Regions from separate parts of the Terasakiella sediminum genome, predicted to be linked through region 1. Evidence: riboswitches for the same ligand, from Rfam matches in the RefSeq annotation. Region 1 holds a riboswitch; the other holds the start of a gene.
What was found. A riboswitch is a leader RNA that binds a small molecule or an ion and turns the genes downstream of it on or off. The one in region 1 is predicted to bind cobalamin.
Positions count from the first base shown of each region.

Region 2: it holds a riboswitch for cobalamin, as region 1 does, so the genes downstream of both, bluB (5,6-dimethylbenzimidazole synthase) here and RYZ26_RS08100 (DUF4198 domain-containing protein) in region 1, are expected to answer to the same signal.

Region 1 is NZ_JAWLVJ010000008.1:89,276-93,946, forward strand. Features, by position in the region: gene cbiQ (cobalt ECF transporter T component CbiQ) at 1-17, opposite strand, end outside; gene RYZ26_RS08090 (cobalt ABC transporter permease) at 14-589, opposite strand; gene cbiM (cobalt transporter CbiM) at 593-1,213, opposite strand; gene RYZ26_RS08100 (DUF4198 domain-containing protein) at 1,229-2,020, opposite strand; cobalamin riboswitch at 2,119-2,325, opposite strand; gene RYZ26_RS08105 (YceI family protein) at 2,453-3,028, shown strand; gene RYZ26_RS08110 (YceI family protein) at 3,166-3,738, shown strand; gene RYZ26_RS08115 (cytochrome b) at 3,763-4,320, shown strand; gene RYZ26_RS08120 (YceI family protein) at 4,320-4,671, shown strand, end outside.
Region 2 is NZ_JAWLVJ010000015.1:32,923-37,593, forward strand. Features, by position in the region: gene murJ (murein biosynthesis integral membrane protein MurJ) at 1-133, opposite strand, end outside; gene RYZ26_RS12740 (aspartate 1-decarboxylase) at 287-826, shown strand; gene bluB (5,6-dimethylbenzimidazole synthase) at 989-1,789, opposite strand; cobalamin riboswitch at 1,794-1,985, opposite strand; gene RYZ26_RS12750 (hypothetical protein) at 2,093-2,296, opposite strand; gene RYZ26_RS12755 (NnrU family protein) at 2,361-3,005, shown strand; gene RYZ26_RS12760 (radical SAM protein) at 3,041-3,919, opposite strand; gene RYZ26_RS12765 (class I SAM-dependent DNA methyltransferase) at 4,091-4,660, opposite strand.

The DNA of each region.
Region 1 (4,671 bases):
GGGCCATATTGGCTCATGTGTTGTTCTTTTCTTTGCGTCGCGCCATGATGTAAAAAACAATCCCGGTCAGGCCGAGGATATAACCGATTCCGCCCAGAATGGATTGAAGGTCGTTCTTTTCTTTGTAAGAGGCAATTTCTTTTCGAAGCGGCTGCACTTCTTTGCGCACTGCCTTGGCAACGATTTGTGCAATGTCAGAAGATGCCGCTGTTTGGACAGTAGCTGCTGGTGTGGAAGTTGGGGCAGTACCGCCAGCTTTTGCCAGACCTTCCGGCAGTTCATCTACACCCATGACAAATTGTGCCACATGGCCTGCGCCCAGATTGGCGACAAATTTATGTGGAATGGCTTTGCTCGGGGTGAAACGGAAGAGACCGTCATCGGTGACGGCAGTTTCGCCGATCTTTTGATCATTCAGGTCATAAATTTCAACAATGGTGCCGTTTTTCGCCATATCGCCATTGGAAAATCCGACTTCGCCTTCGATATCCTGTCCATCTGTCCAGCCGGATGCCACCACCTTATGGGCAAAGGCCTGTGGGATCAGTAAAAGGGAGAGAAGAAGGCTGAGAATTGTGATGTGACGCATGGTTTATGTTCCTTGCACGGCAGAGAAATTGCGCAGCAGTTCAGGTTTCACCCTATGGATCAGCGCAATGGCACTGGCGCACAGGAACCCTTCGATCACCATAACAGGCAGATGGGCAATGACAACCAGTTTGGCCGCCGGGATAAAAGCTTCACCCGTAATCGCCAAAGCAAGGGTCACTAACAGAGCCGTGCTAAAGATGGAACCTGCCCCGGCAATAGCCCCCCAAATCATGGCGACTTTCTTGATTTCGCTTTGAATGCCCGCACGACAGAGGTAATGCATGGCAACAGCGGGAAGCGCGATGGCGACCGTATTGACACCCAAAACGGTGACGCCGCCATAGCCAAAGAAGATGGCTTGCAGCAGTAATCCGACAAATAGGGCTGGAAAGGCCATCCATCCTAACAGAAGTCCGGCCAATCCATTCATAATCAGATGCACACTGCTGGGCCCGATCGGGACGTGAATGAGAGATGCCACAAAGAAAGTGGCGGCCAGCATTCCGGCTGCGGGGATTTTTTCCATATCCATCTTGCGAAGGCCCCAGCCGATGCCAGCCGCTGCGATAACACCGCCGGCAATGACAACATCGTTTGAGAGGGCACCGTCTACAACGTGCATGATTACATCCTACCCTTATTTCAGATCAAAGGCTTGAATCCACAGGACAGCGTCCTGTGACAGTTCTTTGCCTTTAAATTCTGTGTCCGGCCCGGAACCCAAGGCCGCAAAGCCCCAGTAACCCGCTTTAGGAATGCCAAATGTGAACTGGCCGTTCGCATCCGACACAACAGCAATTGCCCCACCTGGTACGGCCGAAGACGCATCAGAGGATGGTTTGTTTGCTTTCATATCAGGTTCAGCAACCATATGTTCGATTTCAATTTCTACACCCGCAGCAGGCTTGCCGTTTTTCAGAACAACGCCTGTAAATGTGGAACCAACAACAGCACCATAAGGCTTGTTCAGCGGCAGGATTTCTGTTTTCAGACCAACAGGTTCTGCCCAGTCAGATGGTGTTTCACCTTTGTTGATAAACACTTTGGTGATTTGCTGGATGTAGATGTCTTCACTTTCTTCATAGTAAGGCGCAGGGACTGTCACCAGTGCATAGTCGCCGTTACGTTTCAGTTTTACAGTGCCGTCATAGGCTTTGGCCGAATTGGATGTGCCGTTGAACGTGATGGGTTTTAAGGTATCCATCAGGTCTGTCTTTTTACCTTTAAAGACAGAATAAAACTCTTCTGGCTTGCCCATGTCCATGGCGTGGCCATTTTCCATTGGGTGCCAGAAAATCAGTTTCAGTGGAACAGTACCAGCTTTGGCCTGGTTGCTGTCAGGAGTGTAAATCAGTTGGAAGTGTGCCTGTGCTGCAGGTGATAGGAGAAGTGCAGCAGCAGCGAAAAGAGAAAAAAGCGATATACGCATTTTTATAGATCCCCTCGATCAAGTTTAAAAATGTCTAAACCGAGCGGAGTGATGGTTTGATGGTGTGTGTATGGTGAATTTAACCATGAGCCACCCCGCTCAATCTTCTTGGTATGGCAGGTATCCTGGCTCTGCGCTTTTTCGCCCCGTCAGCCTTCCCGGTTTTACCAGTGGCATGTTGACGGCACATTTGCGCTTACAGTTGCGGGGGCAGCCATGGTCTTGATCCCTGATGGGTACGTCTCACCATGTTCCCTTTTAATCCCCTAGACTCTTGCCCTTGGGGAACCATGAGGCTCTTTTAGAATGGGAGGGGCGGACGAGTCAATGGTTGTGTTGGCGAACAACTTTTGTGTTTGGCCTTTATTTTCAGATATATTCAGACTATCTTTTTGATAGAAAACGAAAATAAAACCAACAGAGGCACATCGAATGCTGAATAGATTAATTATATTTGCCTTTGTTATCGGGCTTTTTGCAACGCCATCCCATGCGGCGTCCAAAAAATACATTATTGATACGTCCCATACTTCCATTGAGTTTTATATCAACCATATGGGCTTTTCGAATTTTCAGGGGGAATTCCAAAAATTCAAAGGTGTGATTGTGTTTGATGAAGAAAAACCGACAGAAGGCTCCGTTGATATCACCATTTATCCTCACAGTATCGATACCGACGTGGAGGAACTTGATAATCATCTGGAATCAGCTGCCGTGTTTGATGCCGCACAATTTCCCGTCATTACCTTTAAAAGTAAATTCATTAAAGTGGTTGGCGAAAATAAGGGCCATATCTGGGGGGCTTTGACCATGCATGGGGTGACCAAGGATATCATGTTGGAAACCACCTTGAACAAAGCAGCGCTCCATCCCTTAAAGAAAGTACCGACCGTTGGCTTTTCAGCCACAGGGAAAATCAATCGATCAGATTTTGGAATGACCCGGTATATCCCGCTGGTTTCTGACGAAGTCACTATCCGGATTGAAACCGAAGCGATGGCTGAATAATCTGCTTAATTATGGCAGTAATGTGTTTATTGTCTGCATTTTGGAAACAATCTCTTTCACTCTCAGCTCTTTCTGTTTGAATGCGCACGGTCTATCTTAAGGCCATGAATTACTTACTTTTTTACAGGATGACACTTATGAAAAAGACACTTCTCGCAGTTGCTCTTGCTTTTGGTTTTACAACGGCTGCGCAAGCCGAACCGGTTAAATATACGTTTGATAAATCACATACGTCGATTGAGTTTTATATCAATCACCTGGGCTTTTCCAATTTTCAGGGGGAATTTCAGGATTTTGATGGCACCTTGATCTTTGACGAAGCCAAGCCGGAAAACAGCTCCGTTGATGTGACTATTGATGTAAACAGTGTAGATACCGATGTTGATAAGCTGGATGCGCACCTGAAAGCTGCTGACTTCTTCAATGTTGCGAAACACCCGTCCATGACCTTTAAAAGCAAATCCATCGCTGTAACAGGTGAAAAGACAGGTAAGATCACTGGTGATTTCACGCTGTTGGGTGTGACCAAGGAAGTGACCCTGGATGTGACGTTGAATAAATCAGCCAATCACCCGATGATGAAAGTGCCAGCTGTTGGTTTTTCAGCCACAGGCATGATTAAACGGTCTGACTTTGGCATGACAACCTATGTGCCAGCGGTGGGTGATGAAGTGACCATCCGCATTGAAACGGAAGCACAGGTCAAATAAGACCTGCGTGTGAGGAGAAACGCCATGTCGATGCGCAACACATATCATTCTTTTGGCACAATCGCCAAAGGCTTCCACTGGATCATGGTCCTTGGCTTTATCGCCCTTTATGTGATCGGTTTTTATATGACAGGTCTGCCTTTGGGACCGGAAATGTTTGAACAGATCGCCATTCATAAATCCATCGGGATCCTTGTTTTGGGATTGGCTGTTTTGCGACTGATCTGGCGTTTCATCAACCCGACACCGGACCTGCCCAAAGACATGCCTGTTCATGAACGTCTGGGCGCGCATTTTTCCCATATTGCGCTTTATGCGGTCATGTTGATTATGCCGATTTCCGGCTGGGCCATGAGCTCGGCAGCGAATTTCCCGGTCAGTGTCTTTGGCTGGTTTACTCTGCCTGCCCTGATCGAGCCTTCCAAAGCGGCGCTTGAAAATCTGAAAACATTTCATGGCATCATGGCCTGGGCTATCTTGGGATTGATCGCCCTGCATGTGGCCGCTGCCCTGAAACATCATTTCATCAACAAAGATGACGTGCTAACCCGTATGTTGCCTTTCCATAAAGGAGACCAGTAATGCTGCGCCTTGTTACAGCTTTGATGGTTTTGATCAGCAGTCCTGCCCTTGCGACAGACTGGGCCGTGAATAACGACAACAGCAAGCTTGGGTTCTTTGCCACACAGGCAGGCGCGGAATTTGAAGGGGGCTTCAAATCCTTCAATTCCCAAATCAAGTTTGACCCGGATGCTTTGGCCGACAGTAAGGTCAAAATCACCATCGCAATCAAAAGTGTCGATACCCAAAGTGCGGACCGCGATGCCAATATCGTCAATCCGGACTGGTTCAACACGGCTGCCCACCCGGAAGCTTTCTTTGAGACCAAACTGATTGAAAAGAAAGGAGAAGGGGAATATGTCGCGATTTCTG
Region 2 (4,671 bases), on a different contig from region 1:
ACGCGATGAAAAACGCATCCGCCACCGGGCCAGCCCCCAGAATGGCTGCGACCAGAATATCACGCACAAAGCCCAGAATTCGGCTCAGCATCGTAAAGCCACCGACAGTCGCAATGGAGCGCAGCAAGGCCATCATATTTCCCTAAAAATCATAAAACTGCATATTTTTAGCGCGTCACTGGTAAAGAATGTATAAAATATGCTGGCTCAAAAGCGAAAAAACGCTATAACCCCATCAACTGATTTACGTCCGAACATTCGACACGACCATTAAGAGATAAAAACCATGATGAAAGTTGTGCGCGCCAAATTGCATGGCATCCGCGTTACCGGTGCAGACCTGAACTACCACGGTTCGATCACCCTAGACCCAGAACAATGCGAACTCGCAGGCATCTATCCGATGGAATTTGTCGATATCTGGAACAAACAAAGCGGTGCGCGTATCTCCACTTACGTTATCTTTGGCGAACCTGGTTCCAAATGCTGTATCCTCAATGGCGCCGCTGCACGAACGTGCCAAAAAGGTGACGAGGTCATCATCTGTTCTGCTGATTACCTGAAGCCTGAAGACCTTTACGACCTGCAACCCACCATCCTGACGTATCTGCCAGATAACGAAGTTGATCAGGTATTGAAATATGACGTCTATCGCAGCGAAGAACGCGCATATGACTTCCGCATCATCGATGCCAAAACCAACGAAATTGAAGACTGCCACACCTATCCAAACGTGGACATCAACAACATCCGCAAAGACCTGAAAAAACAGGGTCTCAACGATGAAGCGGTCGAACGCTTCGTTGAACGACACCTGATGCGTTAAGAAACACCCGTCATTCCTATCTACTCAGCCGTCATTCCTGCGCAGGCAGGAATCTCATGATGGACAAGACTCCTGCCTGCGCAGGAGTGACGGTTGGATTACGATAATAATGATGAAATAAAAAGGCGGCTCCGGTTTTATCCAGAGCCGCCCTTTTTGTTTCTAAACCACGTCTTCCAGAAAACGTCCTTCCTGGGCAACAGCCTGATCTTTCCTGACCTGTTCCGTCAGATCATTTTCCTCCGCATTCCCCCACTGGTCAAAATGCATGATCTTGTCCATCGGCAGACGTTCGCGCCATTTGGCCATTTCCAGTTCCGGCTTCTGGTAAAAGTGCGACACATACCCGACACACAAATAGCCAATCACCGTGATACGTTTGGGGATGCCCAAAACTTCTTTCAAGGCAGGTTCATCCATAATGCTGACCCAGCCCACACCTAACCCTTCGGCACGGGCAGCCAGCCACAGGTTTTGGACGGCACAGACACTGGAATAAAGGTCCATGGTCTTCTGATGCGTTCTGCCCACAACGACAGGGCCGGAACGATCCCGATCACAGGTGATCACGATATTGAGCGGGCTTTCCAGAATGCCTTCCAGCTTGAGATTGCGATAGGTTTCACGGCGTTCTTCATCAAACATTTCAGCCGCTTCATCATGGGCTTTTTTGAACAGGCCATGAACTTTCTGTTTCACATCTCCTGATTTGATCATCATGAAATCCCAGGGCTGCATAAAGCCCACGGATGGGGCGTGATGTGCCGCCATCAAAATACGGCTGATCACCTCATCCGGGATTTCGTCCGGCAAGAACTGTCCACGCACATCACGGCGTTCAAAGATGGCGCGATAGACCCCGGTGCGGTGGTCATCACAAAAATCGATTTCTTTTTGAGTCGGCAAAACATGTGCATCCATTTGATATTCCCCTTCAATGGCATGCAGGTAACGAGTATCCATGTCGTTCCTAAAATTCCGACAGGCCGGTCTTCTGACTTTGGATCTTCCCGTTTTGAAAACCTTCCCAAACCGACGTTCAGTGGTCATAACATCAAAACAGTCCCCTTTACAGCGTTGGGCACGTAGCGGTCTCTCACCGCTTTCCCGATTATCCCTGACCCAGATCGGTCACGGCACCTGTTGGCTATGTGGGTGGGACTATAGACAGGGGAAATTACAACCGTCAAATGTTAATTTAGCCCAATCATCCCCTTAACCAGTTCAGCGTAACAATGTGAAAAAATTTGTGACGGAGGTTTAGGCCTAATTCAACTGATCCGGCGTCGGTGTCTCACCTTCCGCAGGTTCGCCCAGCGGATCAACCTCGACACGATCTGCAATTAAATCGCAGGCCTCGGCATTGGTGGTCATTTGTTCTTTGAGATCGGGGTTTTGTTCGCCGACTGCGCGGAAAAAATTGGAAGCAGCACGTAAAAGTTTGGCTGCAAGTTCGGCATTATTGGCCATATCGGTCCCCTTGTTCTATAAGTTATCTCCACAGTAACTTTCTCATAGGTATATTGCAAAGATTATGTCTGATCTTCTTTTTGCAACCGCTGTTTTCCTGGCAGCCCATATCATCCCATCCTATCAGCCCCTGCGCCACGCATTGGTATCAAAAATGGGGGAACGCATTTTTATGTCGGTCTATGGGGTGATCTCACTCGTCATGTTTGTCTGGCTGATCATGACCTATCTGGATGCGCCCTATATTGAGTTATGGATGATTGAAGACTGGATGCGTCATGTGGTTATCGGCGTGATGTTTTTTGTCTGCTTGCTTTTGGTCTGCACCTTTTCCCAACCAAATCCTTTTTCATTGGGAAAAGGGGCAAAAGGATTTGACCCTAAAAATCCGGGCATTGTATCCCTGACCAAACATCCGGCCTTTGTTGCTTTTGCGCTATGGTCATTCGCACATATTCTGCCAAACGGAGATCTGGCATCTGTTGTGTTTTTCGGATTGATGGGCGCGCTTAGTCTCTATGGCCCCTTTTCATTGAACCAGAAACGCCAGAAAAAAATGGGACGAGAACAATGGCAGGCTCTGGTCGATCAAACAGAGACAGGTTTGCCACATATTGGCATTCTTCGCTGGCTTGTCGCGATTGTCTTATGGGTTGGTCTATTCCATGCCCATGAACCGATTATCGGTGTCATGCCGATTGTTTGGTAATCTTCTATAACAGAATTGAAGAACCAAGAGGTCGGCTAAAGTTGGCGCATAAAACTTGGCCGGATTGCATGCACCCCGGCCATAGCCCCTTGCACCTGCCTGACCAATCGATCCTGATCCTTCGGCAAATTTCCTGCCAACGCCAGCGCGTTTGAGGCATGATTGGAGCGGAAAATTACGGGTGCGGGTGGTTTGATGTTCGTAAGAAGACGTTCCAGTTCTGCCAGGATCGCCATATCTTCCTGCGGTTCAAACGGTTCGCCAAATTTGGTCATGAACTCATCATAAGCGATTTCTTCCAGATAGAGCTGCAGCGTGGAAAGATAGGTCACAGGTGCCATGGACAATAATTCCACAGTGCCATCAATATGATCTTCCCAATATTTCTGCCCGCCAAGCCCAAGGATCACCGTGGCAGAGATTTTCAACCCACATTCGCGCGCCTTGATCAGACTTTCCGCAATACCTTTTTGTGATGCCCCCTTGGTGATCTTTTTCAACATTACAGGCGCACCGGATTCAATGCCCACATAAAACAGCGGCATCTTGCGCTCTGCGAGTTCCTTCAGTTCTTCCGGCTTTTTCTTCAAAATATTGCCCGGTGTGGCATAGGCTGATACCCGGTTGAGGTTCGGGAACGTATCATGCAGCTTATCCAGAATGGCACGCAAGCTATCCATCGGCAAGGTCAAGGCATCACCATCGGCCAGAAAAATCCGATGCGCTTCCGGCCAAACACGCGCGGCCTGATCAATATCAGCAAACACATCCTCCAGCGGGCGCGCCACATAGTCCTTCGTCTTATACATGGAACAGAAAGAACACTGATTAAAACTGCACCCAAGCGTCGCCTGAATAATCAGATTATTGCCTTCAGACGGCGGACGGTAAAGCGGCATGTCGTAGTTAAGCATGGGAGAAATCTCATGTTAGGAATGAGCGATAGGTATCATAGAGCCCTTATTGCATCAACTCTTTCAGATTTCGCTCAGAACCATGCAGTTGTACACTACTCGATTTTTCATCGCCACCGATTGCGAAAAGGAAAGTTAATTGGCTGTGACGAAAAAGAATGATTATGGACCTTACAAATGCACCGCAGAAGCCATGACCACCTGCCTGCCTTCAATCTGAAAAGGAACTGTGATTTCAATATTTGAGAAGGATGCGCTCTGCAGTTCAGATCGCAATTCTTCAGCGGCAAAACCCATTTCGCCTTCTGAGACCAGCCAGTCCCATTGCACAAATGTGCCCCCTTCAACGAGCAGGGATTTCAGCAGTTTCAAGGTCGCGGGATAATCCGGCACAAAGGCACAGACAGAGGAGGCGACAACCAGATCGAAGCTATTCTGTAAGTCACTTTGTGCCTTCAGGAGATCAGCACTTAGAAAATCTGCTATAGTTTTGACATTGGAGAGTGCCTTGTTGTTCAGAATATCTATCATTTTAGCGGAGCCATCCAAAGCAACGATCTCATTTGCCATTGGCGACATTTTCTCGCTCAACAGTCCGGTTCCACAGCCAAAATCAAAAATGCGAAGACCTTTTATGGGCGAAATTTTCTGCAGTTCTTCAAAAGCTTTGGCGGCATAGAGGCCTGTCTGCGGATTTCCATCCCAGTCTTGCGCATAGTCATCCCATTCGTTATCAGCCATTGCGATATCCT